3 regions of the Pseudomonas sp. Fl5BN2 genome follow, and region 1 is predicted to be linked to each of the others. Evidence: riboswitches for the same ligand, from Rfam matches in the RefSeq annotation. Region 1 holds a riboswitch; each other region holds the start of a gene.
The links. A riboswitch is a leader RNA that binds a small molecule or an ion and turns the genes downstream of it on or off. The one in region 1 is predicted to bind cobalamin.

Region 1 (9,627 bases):
GTACCGGCTCGCCCTCCACCAGGTGCCCCTGTACCAGTTGCAGCACCTGGCTGTCGTTGCTGACCCGGTACCAGCAGCCATCCGGGTGCACGGTCAGTACCGGCCCCAGGTTGCAGGGGAACTGGCAGGCGGTGCGGGTCAGCAGCACGCCACCGGGTTTTTCCATGCGCTCCAGGCGCAGCAGTTCGCGGCGCAGGGTCTTCCACAGGGGCAGGGCGCCGCGCCGTACGCAGCGTGGCCCGGTGCAGAGAAACACCTGGCGGGCGTGGGGCGGCACCCGCGACCAGTCGGGGTCACTGGCCACGGCATTGACGTTGTCGCAGGGCAGGTGCCGCTCGCGCTGAGCGATGCTGGCGCAGGCCAGGGCCGCGTCCAGGCCACGACGGCCCAGGGCCTGAGCAGTGATCCAGAGCTTCGGCGCCTGGGGGTGAGCCCGGGCCAAGTGCCCCAGTTCATCGCGTAGCCAGTCCAGGTAGGCGCTGTCGGAGCTGGGCTCCAGGTCCACCACCAGCAGCGCCGCGCCGTCCATGGGCAAGGGTTCGCCCAGGGCGGCCCAGAGGCTGTCGAAACCGTCCAGGGTGTCGATCACCCGGGTGCTCGCGTCATCGCCGCGCTGGGCCTTGAGCTCCTTGCCAAAGGCTTCGCCGAGGGCGCCGCCGTGCAGGCCGGGGCCGACGAACAGCACCCGTTGATAATCCTCGCGCATGTCAGTCGGCCTCAGAAGCGGTAGGTGTAGCGCACTTCGCTGGTGAAGGGCCGTCCGAGGTTGTCCACCCGAGGGGCATTGCTGGCGATACTGGTGCTGTAGTCGCGGTCGAACAGGTTCTCTACCAACAGGCTCAGGCGATGTTGCTGGGCTGCGTCGAGGTAGCGATAGGCATCGGCGTCCACCACCGAGTAGTGGCCGTAGTCGACCTTCTTCGAACTGTCGATCTGGCCGATGTAGCGGATCGCCCCGCCAACGCCCCACATCCGATCCACCGACTCGTAGCCCAGCCGTGAGCGGGCGAAGAAGCCGGGGATATTGCTCAGGGTCACGCCATTGCGTGCTTCCACCAGGTTGCGCGTCATGTCCGCCGAGAGGTTCCACTGCGGGCTGAACTGCCAGCGGCCATCGACTTCGACACCGCGGACCCTGATCCGCCCCTCGCCATTGACCCAGTTGATGTCATCCAGGGCGATCAGGTCGTCGATCTTGCGCTGGAAGGCGGTGATGCTGGCGTTGAAGTCACCGGCCAGCAGGCGGCCCTTGTAGTCCAGGCCCAGCTCGGCATTCACGCTCTTTTCCGGCTTGAGGTTGCGGTTGCCTTTCTCGTCCTCTTCGTTGGCGAACAGCTGCTCGGCGTTGGGCAACTTGAAGGCGCTGCCGTACTGGCCACGCAGTTGCCAGTTGGCATTGAGGTCATACAGCGAGGTGAGCATGCCGACCGTGGCGCTTTCACCGCCGCTGATCTGCTCGTGGCGCACGCCGATGCTCGGGTGCCAGTCGGGCAGGGCCTCGATCACCGGGCGCAGTTGGGCGTAGAGGGCATTGGCCTGGGCCTGGTTGTCGTCGATCTTCAGTACATCGTCCTGGCCCTTGAACCACTGGTTGTCGCTGCCGAACACCAGCACGTGGCCGCCGTCCAGCTCGGCCTTGCCTTCGGCCTGCAGGCCCCAGTCGGTGAAGCCCCAGTAGTCGTTGTGATTGATGACCTTGGTGCCGCCGGCTGGGGTGCTGTTGATCCGCGTATAGCGGGTGTCCCAGTCGTTGACGTGGCCCTTGACGAAGTAGCTGAAGCGTTCGCCCAGGCGTTGCTCGAAGGTCGCCGTGGCGATCTGCTGGATGCGGTCGTTGGTGGTCTTCTTGTTGTCCAGCGGCCGGGCGAAATCCAGGTTGGCGTCGCTGTATTGGTAGAACAGTTCCAGCCGCGAGTCGTCGGCAAACCCCTGGATCGCCTTGGCGCCGAAGGTGCTCACTTCATAGGCGCGTTTCTTGTCGCGGGTGCTGGGGCTGTAGGCGCTGTTGCGAAACGGCTGGTAGCCGTCGGAAACGTTGTGGCTGACGTAGGCCAGCAGCCCGAGGTCGCCGAAACCGTTGCTGACGATCCGTTCCACCCGGGCATCGCCGCTCTTGCCCATGAAGCTGTCCAGGCCCAGGTTGACCTCGCCCGAGGCTTCGCGGGTCTGCGGGCTGCGGGTGACGATGTTGATCACCCCGGACACGGCCTGGGTGCCGAACAGCAGGCTCTGGCCGCCCTTGAGCACCTCGATGCGTTCAATCGCGTTGGCTGGCAGGGTGTCCAGGTACAGGCCGCCGTACAGGCGGTTGTTCAGGCGCACGCCGTCCAGCAGGATCAGCGTGTCGTCGTTGCGCCCGCCGAGCAGGGAATAGGTGCCGTAGTCGAAGGGGCCGTTTTTCGGTGCGACGTAAAGGCCGGGTACGTACATCTGCAGGACCCGGGTGATGTCGCTGCTGGGGCCGGCGCGCTCGATCTGCTGGCGGTCGATGATCTCGACCTTGCTGCCGAATTTCGCCATTTCGGCGACCGTGGTGGACTCCACCGAAGGGGCGGAAATCCATTGTTGGTCGAGCTTCAGGGACCCGTCATCGGCCAGCAGCAGGGGGCTGAACAGGCAGCCGAGCAGGGCACCGCTCAAGGAGCGGCGAGGCGCACGCCAGTCGCATGCAAGGAAAGGTTGGGGTGTTGTTGTCATTGTTGGTCTTCTCGAAAGTGTCTTCGGGAAGCACGCAGGAGAAGGTAGCGGGCACGCGCACGCGGCCATACCGGCCCATGCCCGCCCACCGCAGGATTGCCAAACACAAGCTTCAGGCCGGTCTCCGGGCTCACGAGGCTCGCGGCATTCGCCTTCCCATACCTGAGTACAGTGGCTGTTGAATGCAGCACTCGTTTACCGTTGCGGGGGCAGCACCGGACTAGCCCTGGAAGGGCGCACCGGTTTCCCGTTTCACCTCATGCACGGCGGCATGAGGCACCTGAAACTGAGCGGCATATGAACATTCGTCCTGGCGTTCGTCAACGGTGCGGGCGCTTTCAGGCGTTACCGGGATGCAGGGCTGCTGGCGACCGGGTCAGGGCTTGGCGCTCAGAAGCATTTCTGGCAGGGCGGTGCGGGTGGCGCGCCAGTCGCTGGCGCTGGAGGGCAGGTGGATCTGTGACTGCGCCAGGGCGCGCGAGGGGCAGGCCAGCAGCGGTACTGCGCGCACCGAGTCGCCCGGTTGCAATTGCAGGCGCTTGGCGGCCAGCCGGTCCACCAGCAGGCTGCCGGCCACCACGCGCCCGGGGGCGGCGGTGATACGGCAGTTTTCCAGGCGCCGGTTGTGTATCAGCCACACCGGAGCCTGCTCATCCGGGGTGCCCACCATCAGTGGCAGGGTCTGGCTTTCGCGCACGCTGCGGATCTTCGCCACCTCGGCCTCGATCAGCGGGCCACCGTCGAAAATATCGATGCAGCCCTGATGATTGAAACCTTCGTCACGGAGGATATTCACCGCCTGCTCGGTGCTCGCGTGAGCCTGGCCGATGGCCGCCTGGGCCTCGGCGGTCAGCAGGCAGGTGTACAGCGGCTGGCGCGGCATCAGCTCGCCGATGAAGGCTTTGCCGCCGTGGCTGGAGAGGCGGTTGGCCTGGTGGAAATCCATCTTGAAAAAATGCCGGCCCAGGCTGTCCCAGAAGGGTGAGTGACCCTGGCTGTCGAGCTGGCCGCGCAGCTCGGCCACCAGTTTGTCGCCGAACCGTGCTGGGTGTTCGGCGACGAACAGCAGGCGTGCGGTGGACAGCAGGCGGCCGGTATAGCCCTGGCGATGGTCACGGCGCAGGAACAGCGAACAGAGCAGGGATTGCCCGGTCATCTCGTTGCACAGGAACAGGGTCGGTACCTGCCGGTCGGCGCCCAGCCCCGGGGCACTGCCACAGGTCAGGCCCAGTCGGTAGTTGTAGCAGGGCTCGCGCAGGCCGATGGCGCCGCTCAGGCCGCAGACCCCGATCACCTGCTGGTCGTCGTCCTCCAGCACGAACAGGTAGTCGGCATCGGCTCGTTCTACCTGGCCGGCAAAGGTTCGTTGCGCCCAGCGGACCCGGTGCGCCAGGCGCTCGGGGTCGGTCGAGAGGTTGTTCAGGTCACGACAGCTGCCTTCCAGCAGGGCCAGCACCGCCGGCAGATCGGTGACGCGGATCGGACGGACGATCATTGGTGGCCTCCATGCCATGGTTGCGGACCATCAAGGCACGCAGGGGAATGCGGCCGCCGGTTCATAACGCGACACCCCGCAGCAGGTCGCCCGGTTGCAGTTGCAGGGCGTTGAGCATCGCCGAGTCCAGGCCGGCGACGTCGCCGGGGGCTTCGTCGAGGGCGGCAACGATGGCGCGAAATCCCTGCAGTCGCTCATTGCTCAGCAGCCAGAGTTGGCCCTGGCCGCTCTGCGGGCTCAGGTAGCAGGTGGCGACCCGGCTCTGGATGATCGAGCGTAGCTGGTTATTGCGCGCCTGCAGGGTCGGCCCGGCATCGAACAGGTCGACATACTGGGTTGCCGCAAATCCCTCGTCGACAAGGATCTCGCAGGCTTCCCGGGCATCGGGGTGGATCTGGCCGATGCAGTCCTGGGCAGACGACGGCAGCATCGGGATGTACAGCGGGTACTGGGGCATCAGTTGCGCCAGAAAACTGCGGCCCTGCAAGGCGCATAGGCGTTCGGCCTCGATGTAGGGCAGGTCGAAGAAGTGCTGGCCCACGGCTTCCCAGAACGGCGATTCACCGGCGTCATTGCTGTAGCCGACGATCTCGCTGATGCAGCTGTCGGCAAAACGCTGGGGGTGCGCGGCGATGAACAGCAGCCGGGCGCGGGAGGTCAGTTGCGCCTGCGGTGTGCCCGACAGCGCGGCGTCGATGTGGAAACTGCGTAACAGGGTCTGCTCGCTGAGGTCATGACACAGCGACAGGGTCGGGACCCCGTGCTGGATGTTCAGCTCCCGCGAGCTGCTGATGAATGGGCGGTTGCGCAGGCTGTAGAACGGCATGGCAAAACCCGCCGTGGCGAGGATGTCCGAGCAGCCGTGCAACTGGCCGCTGTCCGGGTCCTCGAGCACGAAAAAGTAGTTTTCCGGGCCCTGGCTGGCCTCGGCCTTGGCGAAGGAAGCCTCGGAGTCGAGGATCTTCTCGCGCAGGCAGGTTTCGTCATCCACCAGCGAGGTCACGCCCAGCAGGCGTTCGCGGGCCAGACGCCGCAGTTGGGGTAGATCGGATAACGCCACGGGACGCAAGGCCAGCATGGGTGTACTCCTGTATCAAGGGCCGCTTTCCCCTTGGGGACGAAGCGGCCAGACATCACTGTCGGTTACCACGCAGTGCCACGGCCACGGCATCCTGTGGCCAGCCCCCGGCTGCGTTTGACGGCAGCTCTCGGGAGTGCACGGCGCCCTCGGGGCGCCACGCCAGAGCAACTATTGCTTGAGCGGGTCGGCCAGGGCGGCACCGCTGCCCAGCTTGTTCAGCAGGAACAGGTAGACCAGGCCGGCGGCGATCCAGATGGCGCCGAGTTTCTGCGCATCGACCCCCATGTTGTACATGATGGCGCAGACAATCACGAAACCGATCAGCGGGCAGATCATGTGACGGATCACCTGGCCGGACTTCTGCCGGCGCCAGTAGAAATTGATCACCGTGATGTGCAGCAGCATGAAGCCGCTCAGGGCGCCGAAGTTCACCAGCGAGGTCAGGGTGTCCACCGAGTTGATGAACAGGTAGCAGATCAGCAGCGACAGCACTGCCACCAGGTAGATGCTGATGTGCGGGGTGTTGTGTTTCGGGTGGACCTTGGCCAGCACCTTGGGCAGCTTGCCGTCGCGGGCCATGCCGAACAGCAGGCGCGACACTGCGGCCTGCGAGGTGATCGCCACCGCCACGCCCCAGGCCAGTGCCGTGGCCACCCCGGTAAGGGTCGCCAGCCAGCTGCCGGCCGCCAGTTCGGCGATCTCGTAGAACGCGGTGTCGGCGGACTTGAAGCCCATGCCGGCGGCCAGGTCAGTGGCGATCCAGGTCTGCACCACGAAGATCGCGCCCATCACCAGCAGGGTGATCAAGGCGGCGCGCCCGACGCTGCGGCCCGGGTCGCCCTTGACCTCTTCGGCCAGGGTCGAGATGGCGTCGAAGCCGAGGAACGACAGCACGGCGATCGAGACGCCCTGCATCAGCATGCCGAAGTGGAAGTTCTCCGGGCTGTACAACGGCGCCAGGGTCAACTGGCCGTTGCCGGTGCCGCCGTGCAGGGCGTTCCAGGCGTAGAACAGGAAGATCCCCAGGACCACCAGTTGCGCCAGCAGGAACAGGATGTTCATGCGTGCGGTGAAGGTGATACCCCGCAGGTTGACCAGGGTCGCGCTGACCAGGAAGGCCAGGATGAAGCCGACCTTGGGCACTTCTGGGTACAGGTGATTCAACGCCATGGCGGCGTAGACGTAGAGCAGCGGCGGGATCAGCAGGTAGTCCAGGAGCATCAGCCAGCCGGCGAGGAAACCGACATGGGGGTTGAGGCCACGCTGGGCATAGGAGTAGACCGAGCCGGCGATGGGAAAGGCGCGGGCCATGGCGCCGTAGCTCAGGGCGGTGAAGAGCATCGCCACCATGCCGATGATGTAGGCCAGGGGCACCATGCCCGGGGCCTCCTGGTTGACGTAGCCGTAGACCCCGAACGGGGCGATGGGAATCATGAAAATCATCCCGTAGACCACCAGGTCGCGCAGGCTCAGCCCGCGCTTGAGTTCCTGTTTGTAGCCGAATTCTTCAATCTCCATGAAGCAGTTCTCCTTGTAGCCAATGTCAGTGGGCGAAACCTGCGGCGAGGGTCGTCAGTGACACCTCGAACGCGGGCCTGTGTTCGAACCTGGCAGGGTTAAAGACACACCACAGCGGTTTTTCTAATTGTTGTACCGGTCCTGCAAACAGCGTTTGTCGCGGCCGATCTTCCGGCAAATGCGTTACAGCAGTGGTGCCAGGCAATCGCTCCAGCGCTGCACGGCCTCAGGGCTGCGCAGCAGATCGTTGCGCACCTCGATCAGTACCGAGTCCAGCCCCCGGGCATCACCGTGCACCGGCACGGTCATGTCGCTCAACGGGTCGATCTCGTAGGGCTGGTTGCCCGCCACTTTCAGCGGCAGCACCTGCAAGCCTTGCAGCACCCGTTGTGCATAGTCCCGGGCGGCGCCGAACAGCACGCCGATTTCCAGCGGGCGCGGCTGGCCGTAGTAGACCGGGGTGAAACTGTGAATCCCCACCACCCGCACTTCACGGCCCGCCGCCAGGCGCTGGTCGATGATCTGTTGCAGACGCTGGTGAAACGGTTGGAACAACTGCTGGCGGCGGTACTCGCGGGTCGCCTCATCGAGGTGCTGGTTGCCCGGCACCTGATAGATCTCGCTCTGCAGCGGGATGCTGTCGGGGGCATGCCGCGGCCGGTTCAGGTCGATCAGCAAACGCGAATAATTGGCCGCGATCAGGGTCGCGCCCAGGGCCCGGGACAGGCTTTGGGCCAGTTCCAGGGCGCCCGGGTCCCAGGCAATGTGCTCGCGGGCCGCCACCGGGTCCAGGCCCAAGTCGTGCAGGGCTGGTGGAATATAAGGGCTGGCGTGTTCGCACACCAGAATCAGCGGATGCTCGGAGTCTTCCCGGATCAGGCGATAGGCCGGCTCGGTGTAGAGCCCCAGCTCAGCGGATTTAATACAGATGTCCATAGTGCTCACACAGTTGGGCAGCGGTCAGGTGCTCGGTCAGGGACACTTCCTTTTGTTTGACGGCGAAATAAGTGTTCAGCAGCTCCTGCGGCAGGTGCTGCAGCAACTCGTGGTTGCCCCGCAGGCATTCCAGGGCCTGGGGCAGGGTGCCCGGCAGCGGCACGATGCCGCTGGCCAGGCGCTGTTCGACGCTGAGCTCATCGGGGACCTTGTCGGTCACCGCATTGAGGGCCAGCTGTTGCTCGATGCCCAGGCGCCCGGCGATCAGCACCACGGCCATCGCCAAGTGCGGCGAAGCGGTGGCGTCCAGGGCGCGAAATTCCAGGTTGTATTGCGGCGCCACGGGTTTGCCGCCGATGGCCACGGTCGGGCAGATGCGCAGCGAGGCTTCGCGGTTGCGCAGGCCCAGGCAGGCATAGGAGGCGCTCCAGTGATGGGGCTGCAGGCGCTCGTAGGAAACCGGGGTGGGCGCGGTGAACGCGCAGAGTGCCGGCAGGTGCTTGAGCACCCCGGCGGCCCAGTGCTGGCCGAGGCTCGACAAATCGTCGCCGCTTACCGCCTGGGGATCGTAGAGCAGCGGTTCACCGTCCAGGTCCTGCAGGCTCAGGTGCAGGTGCACACCGTTGCACACCGCGTTCTCGGCGGTCTTGGGCGCAAAACTGACCTTATGTCCCAACTGCCGGGCGATCTCCCGGGTGATCTCGCGCACGTTCACCGCGCGGTCGGCGGCGGCCAGGCCCTGGGTCGGGCGGCAAGTGATTTCGTACTGCTGCTTGCCGTATTCAGGGAGGAACATTTCCGGTTCGGCGCCGGCGGCCCGCAGCGCCGCCAGCAGCCAGCCACCGAAGGCCGCGCCTTGGCGCTGGGCTTCCAGGGAGAAGGCCAGGTGCTCGGTTTGCTGGCTGCCGGTGTCGAGGTTGAATTCGTGCTCGAAGGCCGCAGTGATCTGAATGCCCAGCTCGCGGTAGCGCTCGACCTCGGCGCGCAGCAGAGTGCGCGGGCAGGCGGCCCAGGGCTGGCCATCGGTCTCACAGATGTCGGCGTGAATGAAATCCAGGGGCGGCGCCGTAGCGTCCGGCCCGGCACCGACACTGACCCGGCTATCCAGATCGGGGATCAATCGCAGGTCGCCATAGGCGCCCCAGGGATTGTCCTCGGCGATCAAGTCCTGCGGGGTCAGGGCGCTGTTGGCCGGCACCCAGCCGCAGCCGCCGACCCGGTAGCGCTCCAGCTCATCGCTGGGAAACGAGCGCCCGCGAGTCACGCCGATCAGGTCGGTGGTGACGATGCTGGTCATTGTCACCGGCGTCAGGGCCTCGATGCCCTGGCCGCGGTTCACCCGCGGATCTCCCGCAGGCGGCCGAGCACCGTGGCGGTATCGGTGATCCAGCAGTAACCCTTGATCGCGTTGAGGCAGGCCTGGTGCCGGGTATCGCCGTAGGTGGCGCAGGCATCTTCCACCAGGGTCACCAGGTAGCCACGGTCGGCGGCGTCACGCACCGCCATGTCCACGCACTGATCGGTGACGATCCCGGCGATGATCAGGTGACGGGTTTCCAGGTTGCGCAGCACGTAGTCGATGTTGGTGGAGTTGAATACTCCGGACGAGGTCTTGGGCAGCACGATCTCGTTTTCCACCGGTGCCAGTTCATCGATGATCGCCGCCTGGGGGCTGCCCTTGGGCAAGTGCATGTCCGACAGCTTGTGGTCCAGGGAGCGGTCGCGGCCGTCGGCGGTGAGGCTCTCGATAATCGTGTGCAGCACGTTCTGCCGTGCTTCGCGCACCGCTGCCAGGAGCTTCTGCTGGTTGGGAATCACCTGCTCCCGGGCGCGCTTGAGGAAAGCTTCGCCCTCGGGGCCTTGCAGGTGCGGGTCGAACTGCGGCTCAAGCCAGGCTCGT
Region 2 (9,627 bases), on a different contig from region 1:
ACACGCTGCCCGGCATAGGCCTGGTGCAAGCGGTCGATTGCCCCCAGGACCCGCCGGGAAAATGCCTCTACCGGCTCGCCCTCAGGAGGAGTGAAGCCATAAGGATCGGACCAGAAACGCCCCAACGCATCGGCATCGGTCTCCATCAGCGCCGCCGCGCTCTGCCCTTCCCACACGCCAAAATGCAGCTCCTGCAGGTGATGCTCCAGGGTCAACGGCAACTGCAACTGCGCCGCCAGCTCTTCGGCGAAACGCGCACAACGCTGCAACGGAGAACTGACCACCCGGTCCCACGGGCCACGACCCTGGAGCCCTTCACGCATCTGCTGCCAGCCACGAACGGTCAACGCATCGTCCAGACTGCCGCGCAGGCCCCCTCCTAACTCGGTCTCACCGTGGCGCAGCAGGTCCAGATGCAAGGTCATGCCGGACGATCCGCCACGGCCGCCTCGGCAAAAGTCGCCATCTGCCCATGCAGATCACAGGCAAGCCGCAGCAACGGCACTGCCAATGCAGCGCCGCTGCCTTCGCCCAGGCGCAGGCCGAGATCCAGCAACGGCTCCGCGTCCAGAATGCGTAGCACAAGCCGATGCCCGGGTTCGGCCCCTTGGTGGGCAAACAACAGCCATGGACGACTAGACGGATTCAGGCGCACCGCCACCAGGGCTGCGACACTGCAGATAAAACCATCCACCAGCACCGCGATACCTTCCTGGGCGCAAGCCAAGTAAGCCCCCACCAAAGCCGCTATTTCAAAACCGCCAAGACTGAACAGGCTCTGCAAGGCATCGCCTCGGCAAGCGGCATGCACCGTCAGGGCACGCTCGATCACCCGGGCCTTATGGTTGACGCCCTCGGCATCCAGGCCGGTGCCGGGTCCGGCCAACTGCGCCGCCGGAATATCCAGCAAGGCACAGGCAATGGCACTGGCAGCAGTGGTGTTGCCAATGCCCATTTCACCGCCGATAAACAGCTGGGCGCCGTTGGCATGGGCACGCAATGCGCTGGCGCGGCCGGCTTCAAGTGCCAGCTCGGCCTGAGCCCGGGTCATTGCCGGGCCTTGGACAAAATTGCCCGTGCCGAGCCCCAGGTTCAGATGACGGACACCAGGCAGGTTCAGCCCAGGTGTCACCGTTCCCAGATCGACCACTTCCAGCTGCGCCCCCAGTTGTTGGGCCAGCACACTGATCGCGGCGCCGCCACTGACAAAGTTCAGCAGCATCTGCCCAGTCACTTCCTGCGGATAAGCGGAAACCCTCTCGGCGACCACACCATGATCTCCAGCAAAGATGGCGATCCACACCTGTTCGAGGCTGGGCTTGAGCCGTCCTTGCAAACCCGCCAGGCGCACGGCCAAAGGCTCCAGGCGCCCGAGGGAACCGGCCGGTTTGGTCAATTGCTGCTGACGCTCCAGCGCTTGCTCAACCACCTGAACATCAATCGCCTTGCATGGGTTCAGCCACCAGGAGTTACTCATAATGCAGTTCCTTTCAAAGTCAGGGGCAAGCCGGCAACAGTCAGCACCACACGCTGACAACGCTCGGCCAGGGCTTGATGCAGCCAACCGGCTTCATCCACGTAGCGGCGAGTCAATTCGCCCAGCGGTACGACACCCATTCCGGTTTCGTTGCTGACAAAAATGATTTCTCCCGGCAACGTTGCCAGGCACTCCAGCAAAGCCTCACGCTCTGCCACCAGACGCTTGGCATCGTCGAGCATCAACAGGTTGGTCAGCCACAGGGTCAGGCAATCCACCAGCAGGCAGCTGCCGCCTGCTGCGCTCTGCTGCAGCACCCGAGCCAGCTCCACCGGCTCCTCAATCAAGCCCCACTGCGCCGGACGCCGCTCACGATGGTGGACGATACGTTGACTCATCTCGCCATCCAGAGGCTGGCTAGTGGCGATATAAGTCACCGCCAGACCGCTGTCCGTGGCCAGCTTTTCAGCCAGGCGACTCTTGCCGGAACGAGCTCCGCCGAGGATCAGTTGCAACATGCTTAGGCACCTTTGAAAAGAAGTCGGCCGGGGCTCCGGGCCTACAGACCGCAGAGCCGACGCAACGCGCCGGTATCCAGATGACACTCGACCAAGTCCGCCAGACGCTCGATATCGCGCTCACGCAGGGCGTGGTAATCCACCTCCTGCACATCCTGCAGGCCGGCCCAGCGCAGCAGTGCACTACAGGCTGCCGGGGTTTCGAACAGGCCGTGCAGGTAGGTCCCGAAAATTTGTCCGTCGAGGCTGCAGGCGCCATCGCTGCGACCGTCCTGGAGCAGCACCGCCGCTTGTTCCAGCGCCGGCCCTCGGGTAACCCCGGCGTGAATTTCATAGCCACTGACCGGGGCATTTTCCAGGGTCAGGTGACCGCTGACATTGCGCAGTTGCTTCTCTTCTTCGAGTACGGTTTCAAAGGCCAGCAGGCCCAGGCCCGGACTCGAACCCGCCGCCCCTTCCAAGCCCAGAGGATCGTGTAACTGCTCACCAAGCATCTGCAGGCCGCCACAGATCCCCAGCAACTTGCCGCCATAGCGCAAGTGTCGGGAAACAGCCCGGTCCCAGCCATTGGCCCGCAGATAAGCCAGGTCACCGCGCACGCTTTTCGAACCAGGAAGAATGATCAGGTCAGCAGCGGGAATCGCCTGCCCCGGGCCGATGAACTGCAAGTCCACCTGAGGATGCAGGCGCAACGGATCGAAATCCGTATGATTGCTGATGCGCGGCAACACCGGCACCACCACCTTCAGTACCTGCTCGTCTTTACTGGCCTGGCGCTGGTCGATGCCATCCTCCGCCTCCAGGTGCAAGTCCATGACATAAGGCAACACGCCGATCACCGGCTTGCCGGTACGGGCTTGCAGCCAGTCCAGCCCTGGCTGCAACAGCGCCAGGTCGCCACGAAAACGATTGATGATGAAACCCTGGACTCGCGCCTGCTCGCTGGCAGACAGCAATTCCAGGGTACCCACCAGGTGAGCGAACACTCCGCCACGATTGATATCGGCGATCAGCAACACCGGACAATCCACCGCCTCGGCAAACCCCATATTGGCGATATCGCCAGCCCGCAAGTTAATCTCCGCCGGCGAGCCGGCGCCTTCCACCATCACCACCTGATAGGCGCCTCGCAGACGCTCATGGGAGGCCAATACCGCCTGCATGGCGATGACTTTGTAGTCGTGATAGGCCACAGCATTCATGCTGGTGACCGCCCGGCCATGAATGATTACCTGCGAGCCGGTATCACTGTTGGGCTTGAGCAGCACCGGGTTCATATCGGTGTGGGGCGCCAGATTGGCCGCCTGGGCCTGTACCGCCTGGGCCCGGCCAATCTCGCCACCGTCAGCGGTCACAGCACTGTTGAGCGCCATGTTCTGCGGCTTGAACGGCACCACGCTGACACCCTGGCGTTGCAACCAACGGCACAGGGCCGTGACCAAGGTGCTCTTGCCCGCATCCGAGGTGGTGCCTTGTACCATCAACGTACTCATGGGTATTCCTTGCGATAAGCCAGCAACGCCTGCTCCAGGCGCATCGATTCAGCATCGTCGGCGGGCAGGCCGAAACGCAGACTACTGTTGTGCACGAACAACCGCAGGAGAATGCCGCGTTGCGCCATGAACTGATAAAGGCGCTCGGCCTCGGCGGTGATCAGCCATTGAAACAGGGCGCAACCGCCCTGGGGCTTGAATCCATGACGCTCCAGGACGTCCACCAAGCGCTGGCTCGCCGCCTCACTGCGCAAGCGTTGCCGGGTATGCCCGGCGACATCCCGCAGGCAAGCCTGACCAAGAATCCGGGTCGGCCCGCTGACCGCCCAGGGCCCGACCTGCTCGGCCAACAGCTTGAGCAAATGGCGCTCGGCCAGGACAAACCCCAGGCGCACGCCAGCCAGACCGAAAAACTTGCCGAACGAGCGCAACACAATCAGCCCGACCTGATCAGCATGACGGGCCAGGCTCAGGTCCGGGGTGTTATCCATAAAGGCCTCATCGACCACCAGCCAGCCGCCGCGCTGGGCCAACCGCCCGTGCCAGTCCAGCAGGCGTTCCGGGGTCAGGCTCAGGCCCGTGGGATTATTGGGATTGACAACCACCAGTACATCGAGGCTGTCGAGGAAGAAATCCACTTCCTGCTCCAGCACCTCACGCACCCGATAGCCACTACGACGCCAGGCTTCGGCGTGCTCGGCATAACAGGGTGATAACACGCCGACCTTGCCCGCTCGCCGCAAGCGCGGCAGCAACTGGATCGCCGCCTGGGAACCGGCCACCGGCAACACTTCGCTGGCACCGTAATAGGCACAGGCCGCCTGCTCCAGGCCGTCATCGGTCTCCGGCAGGCGTGCCCAGGCGCGCATGGGGATGGTCGGCAGAGGGAATGGCCAAGGTGCCAGTCCGCTGGACAGATCCAGCCAGGCCTCTTCGGCAATGCCGTATTCCTGGGCCGCCTTGCGCAACCGTCCGCCGTGTTCAAGCATAGAATTCAGCCCCCAGGCAAAGAACCAGCAGCCATAGCCACACGCCTCGCTGCACTAGTTGCCAGCCGCGATCAATCGAATTGGCGTCCGCCGGTTCGCCCTCGCCCAGCTGCGGACGTTGATGCAACTCACCGTGATAAATCGCCGCACCGCCCAGTTCCACACCCAGCGCGCCCGCTCCAGCCGCCATCACCGGACCGGCGTTGGGACTGTCCCAGGTCGGGCCCTGACGACGCCAGCACTTGAGTGCCAAGCGGGTCTTGCCCAGCAGGGCATAGGTCAGCGCCACCAGCCGTGCAGGGATGTAGTTGAGCAGATCGTCAATCCGTGCCGCCGCCCAACCGAAGCGCTCGAAACGCTCGTTACGATAGCCCCACATCGCATCCAGGGTGTTGCTCAGACGATAGAGCACCACACCCGGCACGCCGGCCACGGCAAACCAGAACAATGCGGCGAATACTGCATCACTGCCGTTCTCCAGCACCGATTCAGTGGCTGCGCGCGCCACTTCAGTCGCGTCCAGTTCACTGGTCTGGCGGCTCACCAGAAACCCTACCCGACGCCGTGCCTCTGGTAGATCGTCACTGCGCAATGCTTGAGCTACAGGCTCGACGTGCTCGCCGAGGCTACGCAGCCCCAAGGCACAATACAGCGCCAGGACTTCCACCAGCCAACCGATATAAGGCAGCCAGGAAAGTGCGGTTGCCAGCAGAGTCAAGGGCAGCACCGCAAGGACCCAGGCGGTGACGCCATGGCTGCGCCAGCCACGGCCGGCGGCATTGAAACGTTGCTCGATACGATCCGCCAGACGGCCGAACGCCACCAGCGGATGCCAGCGCTTGGGTTCGCCCAGCAGCGCATCCAGCGCTACCCCAGCGACACTCAGCAACGCCACACTCATTGACTCACTCCCCAGTAATTCTCATACAACAACTCACTTAATGGCCGCGGCTGTGCCCAGCCCTCCAACACCAGCATTGGTGCAGGGTAAAACTCGGTAACCGGCCCCAGGCACAACACCGCCAAGGGCTTGGCGCCAGCCGGCAACCCCAGCAGGTCGGCCAGGGCCTGCGGCTCGAACAGCGACACCCAGCCCATTCCCAGGCCTTCGCTACGCGCCGCCAGCCAGAGGTTCTGAATCGCACAGGACAGGGAGGCAAGGTCCATTTCCGGCAAGGTTCGACGACCAAAAACATGCCGCTCGCGTCCGTCCATCAATGCCGCGACCAGCACCTCGGCACAGTCATTGATACCTTCGACCTTGAGTTTCATGAACTCGTCGGAACGTTCGCCCAGCGCCTCGGCGGTGCGCACCCGCTCCTCTTCCACCAGTTGCTGGATCTGCCCCCGCAGCAGGCGATCGCTGATACGGATAAAACGCCAAGGCTGCATCAACCCCACACTGGGTGCCTGATGCGCCGCCTCCAGCAGACGCCTCAACAGCTCGGGCGCCACGCTGCCACCGGCAAAATGACGCATGTCGCGCCGCTCGGCGATGGCGCGATAGACCGCCTCGCGCTCCGCCGCAGAAAAACCCTTCTCACTCACCTGCCACACCCTCGACAACCACCGACGTGCCGACAACAGCGTCAATCCCATCCGGAACAAACAAAGCCGCCATCGCCGCCGGATTGGACGGGAAATAGAAGTGCACATAAGAAGCCGTCATCCGCCCATCGCGATACACCGCTTCCGCTCCCCGGCCGCCATTGGGGCTCACACCCCGGGCAATCGGCTCAAGCTCGGTACTGGTCAGGGAATGGTGATAGGTGTGGCCACGCAAGCTGCCCTCCGGCAACTCCACCGCCTGCAGGGCCAGGGCCGCCAGACGCTTCTGCATCACCGCCTCACCGGGCAGCAGCCCCAGCAGTTCGGCACGCCGGCCTTCGACATCGGTCAGGGAATCCAGCAGATACAACATGCCGCCGCACTCGGCGAGCAACGGCTTGCCGGCGCCATGGTGGGCGCGAATGGCGTCCAGCATCGAAGTGTTCTGCGCCAGCGCCTGATGGTGCAATTCGGGGTAACCACCGGGCAGGTACAGACTGTCTGCCTCGGGCAATTCTCGATCATGGATGGGCGAGAAGAAACTCAACTGCGCGCCCATTGCCCGCAACAGGTCCAGGCTCGCACCGTAGGTAAAGGCAAACGCCTCGTCGCGCGCCACGGCGATACGCACACCTTCCAGCAGCGGCTCGCACACTACTGGCGCTGGCGCGGCGAAATCCACCGCCGGCGGCAACGCCACTTCACAGCTACTGGCCAGGGCTTGGGCAGCGGCATCCAGACGCAGGTCCAAGTCGTTCAGCTCGCTGGCTTGCACCAGCCCCAGGTGGCGACTGGGCAGCTCGATACCGGTCTCCCGAGACAAAGCGCCATACCAACGCAAACCTTCGGTAAGGCTGCCCTCAAGCAACTGCGCATGACGCAGGGTACCGACGCGGTTGGCCAGCACCCCGGCGAACGGCAGGTCTGGCTGGTAGCGCGCCAGGCCCAAGGCCAGGGCGCCAAAGGTCTGGGCCATGGCAGTGCCATCGATCACCCCCAGCACCGGCACGCCAAAGTGCCGCGCCAAATCGGCGCTGGAGGGCGTGCCATCAAACAAGCCCATGACCCCTTCGATAAGGATCAGGTCGGCTTCGCCTGCAGCTTCCCAGAGCAGCCGACGACTTTCCTGCTCGCCCACCATCCACATGTCCAACTGATAGACCGGAGCACCGCTGGCACGCTCAAGAATCATCGGATCGAGAAAGTCCGGACCGCATTTGAATACCCGGACCTTGCGCCCCTGATTACGGTGAAGACGGGCAAGCGCTGCGGTCACGGTGGTCTTGCCCTGGCCGGAAGCCGGTGCGGCAATCAATACCGCCGGGCAATGACGAACATCGGTCATGAATTCACACTCACAGCTCAACACCTTTCTGTGCCTTGATACCGGCCTGGAAAGCATGCTTGACCACGCCCATCTCAGTAACGGTATCTGCCAGCTCGATCATCTCCGGCTTGGCCCCGCGCCCTGTCACCACTACGTGCTGCATCGGTGGACGGGCCTGCAGGTCACTGAGCACCTGATCCAAGTCCAGGTAGCCGTGCTTGAGAGCGATGTTCAACTCATCGAGTACCACCAGACCGATGCTCGGGTCGCTCAACAGCTCCTTGGATACCGCCCAGGCAGCCTCAGCCGCGGCGATGTCGCGCTGACGATCCTGGGTTTCCCAGGTAAAGCCCTCGCCCATCACATGAAAGCGTACCTGGTCCGGAAAACGCCGGAAAAACAGCTCTTCGCCAGTGCTGTTACGGCCTTTGATGAACTGCACCACACCGCAATTCATGCCGTGGCCCATGGACCGCGCCAGCATGCCAAAGGCCGAACTGCTCTTGCCTTTGCCATTGCCAGTCAACACCAGCAACAGGCCGCACTCATTGGGTGAGTTGGCAATGCGTTCGTCGATCACGGCTTTTTTTCGCAACATGCGCGCCAGATGGCGCTCGTCACGATCAGGGGAATCACTCATGGGGCAGCTCTCCGTTGGGGCTGGGGAACGGCGGGCAGGAAAAGAAATAGACGGCATAAGCCTGGCATCGCCCACCGTGATGCCGTTGGATGGATCAGGCCGGTCTCCGGGCTCATGAGGGGCATCACTGCCGGACTGCGCACCTTCCCATATCGTCACCGACACAGTGGCACCTGGCGCAGTCTTGACTCATCTACCGTTGCGGGGGCAGCGCCGGATTTGTCGCCGGCTCCATCGCTGGAACAGGCCCTGACCGGCTTCCCTGTTTCACTCTGTCGACCACCGGCCACAGAGCACCTGAAACAAGTCGCGAAGGTTAGAGGGTTGGGGGTGGAGCGTCAATTAAAGCCGGCCGTCGAGTCCACCAGAAAACTGCACTGCATCAACAAACTGACGCCAATCTTGTGCCACACTGATCACAGTGATATCAAATGGCCACAAATCACCCCCCCACTATCCTGCCAGACAACAATAAGGACGGACCCCGATGCAAGGCATGATCATCAGCAACCCGAAACTGGAATTCCTGCGCCCGATGCTGGAACGCTGGTTCGACTGCATTGACCGCTACAACACGATTCGCGGCGATAACGAAACGCCCTACTGGTTCGACGAGCGAGCCAACCTTGGACTGCTCTCCGCGGCCGCCTGGATGGCAGAGATGGTCAGCCTGGAACACAGCCCCAGCAAAAAGCAGCAGGAAGAAGGCGCCCGCAACGCTCGCACCGACCTGTATCTGGCCACCAAGGACGAACGCGCCTATATCCAGGCCACCCAGCGCTGGCCGCGGGTCAACAGCCTGCACTTGACCCAGGCCTTGCTGGACGCTGCCCTTGATGCGAAAAAGATCAGCTACGCCAGCGACCTGAAGCTTGGCTGCCTGTTCGTCGCTCCGCAAAAAGCCCAACACAGCGCCACCCCCGAAGAGCTCCAGGACATGCTCGACGAACTGCAAAAAGAACACTGCTGCGCGGTAGCCTGGTACTTCCCTTACGCCTATCGCAAGCTGCGCAACGAAGCCGGCAACTACCATCCCGGGATCGCGGTATTGTTCAAGGAGTCTCGCTGACCAGGTGGAACCATCGACTGGCTATGCTCCTCTATGACTACGATGTCCATGCACTCATAGGGAAATCAGCATGCTCAAACTTCGACACACCTTGCTTATCGCCATCGCCGCCGGCCTCAGCGCCTGCGGTGAGACCTCCAGCCTGCAGGTCTCGGACGGTACCGGACCGAACCCCAAACTGCCGGAACCCAACCCGACGCTGATCCCCACCGTCAACATCGCCCCGGCCATTGGCTGGCCTCAAGACGGAAAACCCGTGGCAGCGGCCGGCACCCAAGTCAATGCCTTCGCCGAGAACCTCGACCATCCGCGCTGGCTCTACGTATTGCCCAACGGCGATGTACTGGTGGCAGAAACCAATGCACCGCCCAAGCCGGACGACAGCCAGGGCATCCGTGGCTGGATTGCCAGCAAGGTGATGAGCCGCGCCGGCGCCGCCGCACCCAGCGCCAACCGCATCACTCTGCTGCGGGACCTGGATCACGACGGCGTGGCAGAAACCCGTACCGTGCTCCTGGAAAACCTCAACTCACCCTTTGGCATGACCCTGGTGGGCAATGACTTGT
Region 3 (9,627 bases), on a different contig from region 1:
ATTGCTGAGTATCTTCCGCCACTTCGACAGCGCCTCGGTGACCAAGGGCCTGATCGGCGAAGTGCCGCAGACGATGTGGCTGTTCGACTACCCGTTGCTGGAGCGCACCTACTATCAGTTGGCGGTGAACTTCGACGTGTTCGGCAACGTTTCCCACCAGGCCCAGACCCGTTTGTATTTCGACCTGATCCGCAACGGCGCGGAGCAGAACTTCCTGCGCCTGATGCCGGCCGGTACCCGCGAAGACTTCCTCGACGATTGGTACCAGAACAGCGGCAAGTTCAAGATGTGGCTGGATTACGAGTCCATCGACGACGACAAGCGCAGCGCCCTGAAACTCGACCTCAAGGACCCGAAGAGGGACTTTGCCAATCAGTTGCTGGCCCGCTATGGCGACCTCAACGCCAAGCCGGATCCGATCAACCGCTGTACCGGTGCCTACTGCTCGCGGCCCAATATCGACCCGGCGCTGCAGGATGCCGAACAGGCCCTGAGCCGCCTGACCTCGCGCCCGGCGGCGGGGCTCAAGGTCATCGAGCAGTTACCGGAAGCGACCGTGCTGCGGGTCCAGGCCGCGAGCGGCAAGCGCGAGTTCTACAGCATGCTGCGCAATCGCGCCCACAGTAACGTGGCCTTCCTGCTTGGCGAGTCACTGCGTTACCAGCCGGGCCTGGACACCCTGACCATCTTCCCGGGCATCCTCAGCAGCTACCCGAACTTCATGTTCAATGTGCCGGCCGAGCAAGTGCCGGATTTTGTCCAGGCCATGCAAGAGGCCAGGGATCCGGCGAGCTTCGAGAAAATCGTCGAGCGCTGGGGCATCCGTCGCAGTCATCCGCAGTTTTGGCAGTACTTCCACGACCAGACCCGCTACTTGCAGGAAACCGACCCGGTGGAAGCCGGGGTCATGGACATGAACCGTTACGAGAACCTTTGATATAGAGCCGTTATCCGTCCTCGGCCCGCGCCTCGGCAGGGCCCGGGGACGCTCTATACCAAGGTCTATCCCGACAAAAATACTAGGACTTTGTCAGCGGCGTCGATTGGCGTAAACTGCGCCCACGTCTGCGAGGAACCACCATGAGCGCCATAACCATTACCGACGCCGCCCACGATTATCTGGCTGATCTGCTATCCAAGCAGAACACCCCGGGGATTGGCATCCGCGTTTTTATCACCCAGCCAGGGACTCAGTACGCCGAGACCTGCATCGCCTATTGCAAGCCGGGCGAAGAAAAACCCGAAGACAAGGCCCTGGGTCTGAAAAGCTTCACCGCCTACATCGATGCCTTCAGTGAGGGTTTTCTCGATGACGCGGTGGTCGACTACGCCACCGACCGCATGGGCGGCCAGCTGACCATCAAGGCGCCCAACGCCAAAGTGCCGATGGTCAACGCCGACAGCCCGGTCAACGAGCGCATCAACTACTACCTGCAAACCGAGATCAACCCGGGGCTGGCCAGCCACGGCGGCCAGGTCAGCCTGATCGACGTCGTCGAGGACGGCATTGCCGTTCTGCAGTTCGGTGGCGGTTGCCAGGGCTGCGGCCAGGCGGATGTGACCTTGAAGGAAGGCATCGAGCGCACCCTGCTCGAGCGTATTCCCGAGCTCAAGGGCGTCCGCGACGTCACCGACCACACGCAGAAAGAAAACGCCTACTACTAAGGCGTTCGCTGCGAGATAAAAAACGGCGCCCCGTGAGCGCCGTTTTTTTATGCCTGCTGTGCCCAACAAATCGGCCTAGGAGCCGGCTTGCCGGCGAAAGGGCCCTTGAGCCTTGTGCTGCCGGTGAGAACGCGTTCGCTAGCAAGCCAGCTCCTGCAGGGCGTTACCGGGAAGGCATCCAACCCTGTAGGAGCCGGCTTGCCGGCGAAAGGGCCCCTGAGACGTACGCCAATATCGAGATCGCCTTCGCTGGCAAGCCAGCTCCTACGGGAGGTCAGGTGGGCTCAGGGGCGATAGAGGTGCGCATGCCCGGCGCGGTACAGGGAGGATTCGCTAAATGCATCGGTGGCCAAGACCCGGCCCACCAGAATCAGTGCCGTACGCCGGAAGCCCTTGGCGGCGACCCTCTCGACAATGTCCGCGAGGGTGCCCAGCACCCAATCCTGGTCGGGCCAGGTAGCGCGGTGCACCACCGCAATCGGGCAGTCGGCGCCGTAGTGGGGCAGCAGTTCGGCAACGATCTTCTGCAGATGGTTGACCCCAAGATGAATCGCCATGGTCGCTCCATGGGCTGCGAGGCTGGCGAATTCTTCGCCGGCGGGCATCGCGGTCTTGTCGGCATAGCGGGTGAGAATCACGCTCTGAGACACGTCCGGCAATGTCAGCTCGGCCCCCAGCAGTGCGGCGCAGGCGGCGGTGGCGGTGACCCCGGGAATGACTTCGAAGGGAATGTCCAGCTCCCGCAGGTAACGGATCTGCTCGCCGATGGCGCCGTACAGGCTTGGGTCGCCGGAGTGCACCCGGGCCACATCCTGGCCTTGGGCGTGAGCCTCCTTGATCGCTTCGATGATCTGTTCAAGGTGCAGTTCGGCGCTGTTGATCAGTCGCTGCGCACAGTGGCCTTCGAGTACCGCCTCGGGCACCAGGGAGCCGGCATAGATGATCACCGGGCAGCGATGGATCAGACGCTGGCCCTTGACGGTGATCAGTTCCGGATCGCCGGGACCGGCACCGATGAAATAGACAGTCATGGCTGTGTCCTGTGAAAAAAGGGCGGGAGCACGGCTTCAGATGAAGATTGCTCATGATCAAGGGCGGGGATTATCGGGGATTTTACTGGCAAGCGGCCAATGCCAGGGTGGCCTGGGCGTATTTTTGTCGGGGGATCAACAGTTTGGCCGTGCCTGGATGCAGTTGTTCGGCCAGGGCCAGGGCTGCGCTTTCGGCAACGCCGTAGCAGCCGGTACGCTCGAAGGCGATCTGCGAACGATGGCTCAGGCGCAGGGCATAAGGTGCCAGTTGCGTGCTGCTGAAGCAGGTCAGCGGCAGTTCCAACTGTGCGGCCAGTTCCAGCAGGCCGGGCTCGGCCTGTTTCAGGTCGATGCTGGCCAGGGCGAGGACTTGCTGCGAGTCGATGCGATGGGCCTGCAGTACCTGATCGAGCAGCGCGCGCAGCGTGGTCGCCGGGCAGCCTTTCTGGCAACCCAGGCCGACCACCAGCAGGGTCGGCGCTGCGCGCATCTCGATCATGCCGAGTATTGATCCGTGTTCTTGCGCCGGAACAACCAGGCGCTGATCAGGCCCAGGGCCAGCCAGAACGCGGCGTTGGTCAATTGCGAGGCGATCTTGAACTGCGCCTCCAGGGCTTCTGGCGCGAGCATCGAGTGCACTTCAGGCTGGGGCGCACCGATCACGTGAGGCACGGCGATGATGGCCGCGCCCAACAGCTTCAGCAGCCAGTTCTGGGCAAACACGATCAGCGCGATACCGGCGGCGGTGGACGCGGCAGTGCCGACCCACCAGACCTGGCGCTGCACCAGATCGGCGGCGGCGGTCCCTGGCAACTCCGGTGGCAGGCCCAGGGTTGGCGCCAGGCAGAAGGTCGCGTAGCCGGCCAGGCCCCAGAGCAGCCCCTGGGATGTGCGGTTGGGCGCACGCAGGGTGTAGAGGCCGGCGAGCATCAGGGCGAAGCCGACGGCCACCACCAGGTTGCCACCGGTGGTGGACAGCACGCGCTGCCAGCCATCTTCCGGCTCCCAGGCTTGGGCATCGTGGGTGTGGCCGGCCATGGCGCCTTCGGCGTGTTCATGGACTTCGGCGGCTGGGGCCTTCTCAAAGGTTTCCGCCTGCAGGATCAACGGGGCGACCCAGAAGCTTTGCAGCAGGGTCAGCAGCAGGGCGGCCAGGAGCCCGGTGAAACCTGCGGTTTGCGCAATACGCTTGATCATTTCGGCAGGTCTCAGTGGCAAGGGAAAGCAGCGCTGTGACGGGTATCGTGAGCGGCGTTGTGCACCGCTTCGATATGCGAGAAACCGGCGAAATACACCAGGCAGGCACCGAGAATCGAGGCCCCGATGGCGGCCACCAGGCGCTGGCTCAGAGTGGCGGTGCTGCTGGCGGAATGGCTGCTGGTGCTGCTGATGATCGACATGGCGCTTCCCTTTGGAGTGTCAGCGGGGGAGTTGCGCAGCAAAACCCCGCGTGACAGCCACGCAGGGTTTGCAACAGCGCCCGCCCACCGCGGGTTTGTTATTTGTGTGTCGCGGGCCGGTCTCCGGGCTGGCGAGGGGCAGGGCCTGGGCCTTGCCTGCAAGTGTCGCCTTCCCATGCCCAGGGCACAGTGGATCTGACACTTCGCTCGCTTACCGTTGCGGGGGCAGCACCGGACTGGTCACGACTTTGGAGTAAAGCACGTGATTCACCGGTTTCCCGTTTCACCCTGTAAAGGGCACCCGTAACAAGTTGTGTAGGAGATCATGGGCGGGGGAGCGTCGTCAATTGCCAGTCTTTCTCAGTTGTGCCGCGGGTGCAGACACTGGCTGGCCAGCCAAAGGCGCCGGGAGATTGTCGACGCCAGCCAGTCGGCTCCTGCCATGCCCCGGCCCACAAGGGCCGCGGGTATTTGCCTGTGCATTGTCGATTGACCGCCCCCCGCGCTCTGCGTAGCCTTGCGCGTTCGAGGTTCTTCGGCCAGCGGTCGAAGCTAAGAAGGGAACGCGGTCGATGCCGCGGCTGCCCCCGCAACTGTGAAGGGTTTGATTGCTGCAAGGCCACTGCATGGGCGTTCTGGACGCTTGCGGGAAGGCGCAGCAAGCGTCGGTCGCCAGTCCAAGGACTGGCACCGGCAGACCCTCAGCCAGGAGACCTGCCTCGACCCAAGATTCTCACTACAACCGGGCGGGGTGATCCGGTGGCGAATTCTCCGCGCGCCCGATGCTGCGGTCCTCGTCCCGTATGCCCGCCACCTTTGCCAAGGGGCATCCGATGAAAACACTGGCCAAACTTCCTGTCACCATCGTCACCGGCTTCCTTGGTTCGGGTAAGACCACCTTGCTGCGGCACATGCTGGACAACGCCCAGGGTCGGCGCATTGCGGTGATCGTCAACGAGTTCGGCGAGCTGGGCATCGACGGCGAGATCCTCAAGCAGTGTGCCATCGGTTGCACCGAGGAAGAGGCCAGCGGCCGAGTCTACGAACTGGCCAACGGTTGCCTGTGCTGCACCGTGCAGGAAGAATTCTTCCCGGTCATGCGTGAACTGGTGGCGCGCCGTGGCGATCTGGACCACATCCTCATCGAAACCTCCGGCCTGGCCCTGCCCAAGCCCCTGGTACAAGCCTTCCAGTGGCCGGAAATCCGCAGTGCCTGCACCGTGGACGCGGTGATCACCGTGGTCGACAGCCCGGCCGTGGCCGCTGGCACCTTCGCCGCCTTCCCCGATCAAGTGGATGCCCAGCGCAAGCTGGACCCGAACCTGGACCACGAGTCGCCGCTGCATGAGCTGTTCGCCGACCAACTGTCCAGCGCCGACCTGGTGATCCTCAACAAGACCGACCTGATCAATCCTGAAGACCTGGCCCGGGTGCGCCTGGAAGTCGCTGAAGAGCTGCCGCCGGCGGTCAAGGTCATCGAAGCCAGCAGCGGCCGCCTGCCACTGGATGTGTTGTTGGGCCTGGGTGTTGGCTCCGAGGAGCACATCGACAGCCGCCACAGCCACCACGATCACCACCATGATGGCGACGACGATCATGACGACCACGATCACGATGCCTTCGACTCGATCTCCATCGAGCTGCCCCAGGCCGACGAAAGCCTGCTGCTGGATGCCCTGACCCAGCTGGTGGTCAAGCACGGCATCCTCCGGGTCAAAGGTTTTGCCGCGATCCCCAACAAGCCGATGCGCTTGCTGATCCAGGGTGTGGGCACGCGTTTCGACAAGCACTTCGATCGCAAGTGGGGTGCCGACGAAGCCCGGACCACGCGCCTGGTGCTGATCGGCCAGGAACTGGATGCCGTCCAGCTGGAAGCGCAACTGCGCGCTGCCCTTAGCGTCTAAGCCATGCACCTGCTCAGGACCCAGCCCGGCGGATTCGTCTCGGATGACAACATTGCCGACCTTGGCCAAACCCCCGCCGAGCTGGTGATCCTCTGCAGTGGCGATTCCAGTCTGGCGCTGCTGGCGGACGCCGCCGAGCAGCTGCCCGAGGATTTCCCCAGTTTCCGCCTGGCCAACCCGATGCAGGTGCAGAACCACGCCTCGGTGGACCTGTATGTCGAGCAGGTGCTGCAGCACGCCAAGATCATCCTGATTTCCCTGCATGGCGGCATCGCCTATTGGCGCTACGGCGTCGAGCGGTTGGTGGCGCTGTCCCAGCGCGGGGTGCAACTGATCCTGGTGCCGGGAGACGACCGCCCGGACCCGGAACTCAGCGACCTGAGCACGGTGCCGGCCATTGAGCGTGACCGCCTCTGGCATTACCTGCGCCAGGGCGGGCGCGACAATGCCTTGAATTTCTACCGTTGCCTGGCCAGCGGCCTGCCGGGGCGCGACTACTCCTGGAGCGAGCCGCAAAGCCTGCCACGCACGGCGATCTACCACCCGCACAAGAGCCACGCCACCCTGGACGACTGGCAAGCCGATTGGCAGCCCGGACACGCGGTGGCGGCGGTGCTGTTCTACCGCTCGCACCTGCAAGCGGCCAACACCGGCTTCATCGACCTGTTCTGCCAGCGCTTGCAGGCGGCGGGACTCAACCCTTTGCCGCTGGCCGTGGCCAGCCTCAAGGAAGCGGGCTGCCTGAGCCAGGTCGAGGAGTGGCTGGATCAAGCCGCTGCCGGGGTGATCCTCAACACCACCGGCTTTGCCCAGTCCAGCCCCGAAGCCCCGCACCTGCGGCCGTTCCGGCGCAATATCCCGGTGATCCAGGCCATCTGCGCTCAGGATAACGAGCCGGGCTGGCGTGACAGCGAGCAGGGCCTGGGCCCGCGGGACCTGGCCATGCACATCGCCTTGCCGGAACTGGACGGACGGATCATCAGCCGGCCCATCAGCTTCAAGGACCTGGCCTGGCGCAGCGAGCGCAGTCAGTCGGATGTGGTCTGCTATCGGGGCCAGCCCGAGCGCATGGATTTCGTCGCCCAACTAGCCCGTCGCTGGGTCGAGCTGGGGCGCCTGGACAACGGGCAAAAGCGCATCGCCCTGATCTTGGCCAACTACCCGACCCGGGACGGGCGGATCGGCAACGGCGTCGGCCTGGATACTCCAGCGGCCGCGCTGAATATCCTCAAGGCCCTGCACGCCGAGGGTTACCCGCTGCCGGACGAGCTGCCCGGCAGCGGCACCGAGCTGATTCAGCAATTGCTCGGTGGCGTCAGCAACGACCTGGACAGCCTCGATCAGCGCCCGTGCCAGCAAAGCCTGGCACTGGACGCCTATCAGGCAATGTTCCAGGCGCTGCCCGAGGCCAACCGACAGGCGGTGCTGGAGCGCTGGGGCGCGCCGCAGCAGGACCCGATGTTCCGCAATGGACGGATGATGATCGCCGGGCTGCGTTTTGGCCTGACCTTCGTCGGCATCCAGCCGGCCCGGGGCTACCAGGTGGACCCCAGCGCGGTCTACCACGACCCGGACCTGGTGCCGCCCCACGCTTACCTGGCGTTCTACTTCTGGCTGCGCCAGACCTACGGCGCCCACGGGCTGATCCACGTTGGCAAGCACGGCAATCTGGAGTGGCTGCCGGGCAAGGGCGTCGGCCTTTCGCAAACCTGCTGGCCGGATGCGCTGCTGGGCCCGCTGCCGAATGTCTACCCGTTCATCGTCAACGATCCGGGGGAGGGCGCCCAGGCCAAGCGTCGGACCCAGGCGGTGATCATCGACCACTTGATGCCGCCGTTGACCCGGGCCGAAACCTACGGCCCGTTGCGCAACCTGGAGCTGTTGGCGGACGAATACTACGAAGCCCAGCTGCTTGACCCACGGCGTGCCCGGGAGCTGCAGCGGGACATCCTGCAACTGGTGCGCGAGACCCATATCGACCGCGAGTTGCAGCTCGACGAGCAACTCGACAGCGACGCCGACGCAGCCATCTGGCTGCCGCGCCTGGACACCTACCTGTGCGACCTCAAGGAATCGCAGATCCGCGATGGCCTGCATGTGTTCGGCGAATCCCCCACTGAGCGCTTGCGCATCGACACCTTGCTGGCCTTGCTGCGGATTCCCCGGGGCGATGGCAAGGGCCAGCATGCAAGCCTGTTGCGGGCCCTGGCCAAGGCTTTCGAGCTGGGCTTCGATCCCCTGGACTGTGCTCTCGCCGAACCCTGGACCGGACGCCGTCCGCTGCCGTTGCAAGCGCTCAGCGATGCCCTGTGGCGCACTGCCGGCGACGTGCGTGAACGCCTGGAACTGTACGCCGCGCAGTTGATCGAGACGGCGCTCCAGGGCCCGGTAGTGCAACTGGACGAACCTGGCTGGGAGCCGGTGCAAATCATCATCGACGCGTTGCGCGAAGTCGTGGCGCCGCGCCTGGACGCCTGCGGCCCGGCGGAGATGCGCGGTCTGCTGGACGCCCTGAGCGGGCGTTTCGTCCCCGCCGGCCCCAGCGGCGCACCGAGCCGTGGGCGCCTGGACGTGCTGCCCACCGGGCGCAACTTCTACTCGGTGGATGTGCGCAACCTGCCCACCACCACCGCCTGGCGCATCGGCTTCCAGTCGGCCAGCCTGATTCTCGAGCGCCACCTGCAGGACCACGGCGATCACCTGCTGCAGCTGGGCCTGTCGGTCTGGGGCACTGCCACCATGCGCACGGGCGGCGACGACATCGCCCAGGCCATGGCGCTGATGGGCGTGCGCCCGGTCTGGGCCACCGGCAGCCAGCGCGTGGATGATTTCGAGATTCTGCCCCTGAGCCTGCTGGACCGGCCCCGGGTCGACGTGACCCTGCGGGTCTCCGGATTCTTTCGCGACGCCTTCGCCAACCTGATCCGCCTGTTCGATGCGGCAGTGCAGGCAGTCGCGGCCCTGGACGAACCCGAGGAACTCAACCCTCTGGCCGCTCGGGTCCGCGCCGAGCGTGAAACCCTGATCGCCTCCGGTCTGGACCCAGAAGCCGCGGGCCGTCAGGCCGGCTGGCGAATCTTCGGCGCCAAGCCCGGTGCCTATGGCGCCGGGGTCCAGGGCGCGATTGACGGCCGCCTGTGGCAGAGCCGTGAAGACCTGGCCGAGATCTACCTCAACTGGGGCGGCTACGCCTATGGCGGCAGCGACGAAGGCACCGCCGCCCGCGAGCAGTTCGCCACGCGCCTGAGCCAGGTGCAGGCGGTGCTGCAGAACCAGGACAACCGCGAACACGACCTGCTGGATTCCAACGACTACTACCAATTCCAGGGCGGCATGCTGGCGGCGGTGGAAAGCCTCAGCGGCGCCAAGGCCGCCAGCTACCATGGCGATCACAGCCAGCCTGACCTGCCGAAGATTCGCAGCCTCAAGGAGGAGTTGAACCGGGTGATCCGTTCCCGGGCGGCCAATCCGAAGTGGATCGAAGGGGTCAAGCGCCACGGCTACAAGGGCGCCTTCGAAATGGCCGCGACCCTGGACAACCTGTTCGCCTTCGACGCCACCACCGAGCTGATCGATGATCACCAGTACGCCTTGCTGGCGGATGCTTATCTGCTGGACGACTCGACC

Region 2: another riboswitch for cobalamin. It lies ahead of cobO (cob(I)yrinic acid a,c-diamide adenosyltransferase); the one in region 1 lies ahead of GV819_RS31075 (TonB-dependent receptor plug domain-containing protein).
Region 3: another riboswitch for cobalamin. It lies ahead of cobW (cobalamin biosynthesis protein CobW); the one in region 1 lies ahead of GV819_RS31075 (TonB-dependent receptor plug domain-containing protein).

The regions. Positions count from the first base shown of each region.
Region 1 covers NZ_JAAARL010000036.1:12,165-21,791, forward strand. Annotated here, with positions in the region: gene GV819_RS31070 ((2Fe-2S) ferredoxin domain-containing protein) at 1-706, opposite strand, end outside; gene GV819_RS31075 (TonB-dependent receptor plug domain-containing protein) at 718-2,766, opposite strand; cobalamin riboswitch at 2,796-2,996, opposite strand; gene GV819_RS31080 (arginine N-succinyltransferase) at 3,074-4,192, opposite strand; gene GV819_RS31085 (arginine N-succinyltransferase) at 4,254-5,270, opposite strand; gene GV819_RS31090 (APC family permease) at 5,442-6,791, opposite strand; gene GV819_RS31095 (N-formylglutamate amidohydrolase) at 6,975-7,727, opposite strand; gene GV819_RS31100 (glutamine synthetase) at 7,711-9,066, opposite strand; gene GV819_RS31105 (isochorismatase family cysteine hydrolase) at 9,063-9,627, opposite strand, start outside.
Region 2 covers NZ_JAAARL010000006.1:66,342-75,968, forward strand. Annotated here, with positions in the region: gene cobC (alpha-ribazole phosphatase family protein) at 1-425, opposite strand, end outside; gene cobT (nicotinate-nucleotide--dimethylbenzimidazole phosphoribosyltransferase) at 422-1,477, opposite strand; gene cobU (bifunctional adenosylcobinamide kinase/adenosylcobinamide-phosphate guanylyltransferase) at 1,474-1,995, opposite strand; gene GV819_RS10125 (cobyric acid synthase) at 2,037-3,488, opposite strand; gene cobD (threonine-phosphate decarboxylase CobD) at 3,485-4,477, opposite strand; gene cbiB (adenosylcobinamide-phosphate synthase CbiB) at 4,470-5,378, opposite strand; gene bluB (5,6-dimethylbenzimidazole synthase) at 5,375-6,025, opposite strand; gene GV819_RS10145 (cobyrinate a,c-diamide synthase) at 6,018-7,370, opposite strand; gene cobO (cob(I)yrinic acid a,c-diamide adenosyltransferase) at 7,381-7,992, opposite strand; cobalamin riboswitch at 8,073-8,308, opposite strand; gene GV819_RS10155 (hypothetical protein) at 8,480-9,061, shown strand; gene GV819_RS10160 (PQQ-dependent sugar dehydrogenase) at 9,132-9,627, shown strand, end outside.
Region 3 covers NZ_JAAARL010000014.1:86,405-96,031, reverse strand. Annotated here, with positions in the region: gene GV819_RS20135 (fatty acid cis/trans isomerase) at 1-937, shown strand, start outside; gene nfuA (Fe-S biogenesis protein NfuA) at 1,081-1,665, shown strand; gene cobM (precorrin-4 C(11)-methyltransferase) at 1,950-2,696, opposite strand; gene GV819_RS20120 (cobalamin biosynthesis protein) at 2,779-3,195, opposite strand; gene GV819_RS20115 (CbtA family protein) at 3,192-3,893, opposite strand; gene GV819_RS20110 (CbtB domain-containing protein) at 3,905-4,096, opposite strand; cobalamin riboswitch at 4,194-4,416, opposite strand; cobalamin riboswitch at 4,608-4,832, shown strand; gene cobW (cobalamin biosynthesis protein CobW) at 4,930-6,000, shown strand; gene cobN (cobaltochelatase subunit CobN) at 6,004-9,627, shown strand, end outside.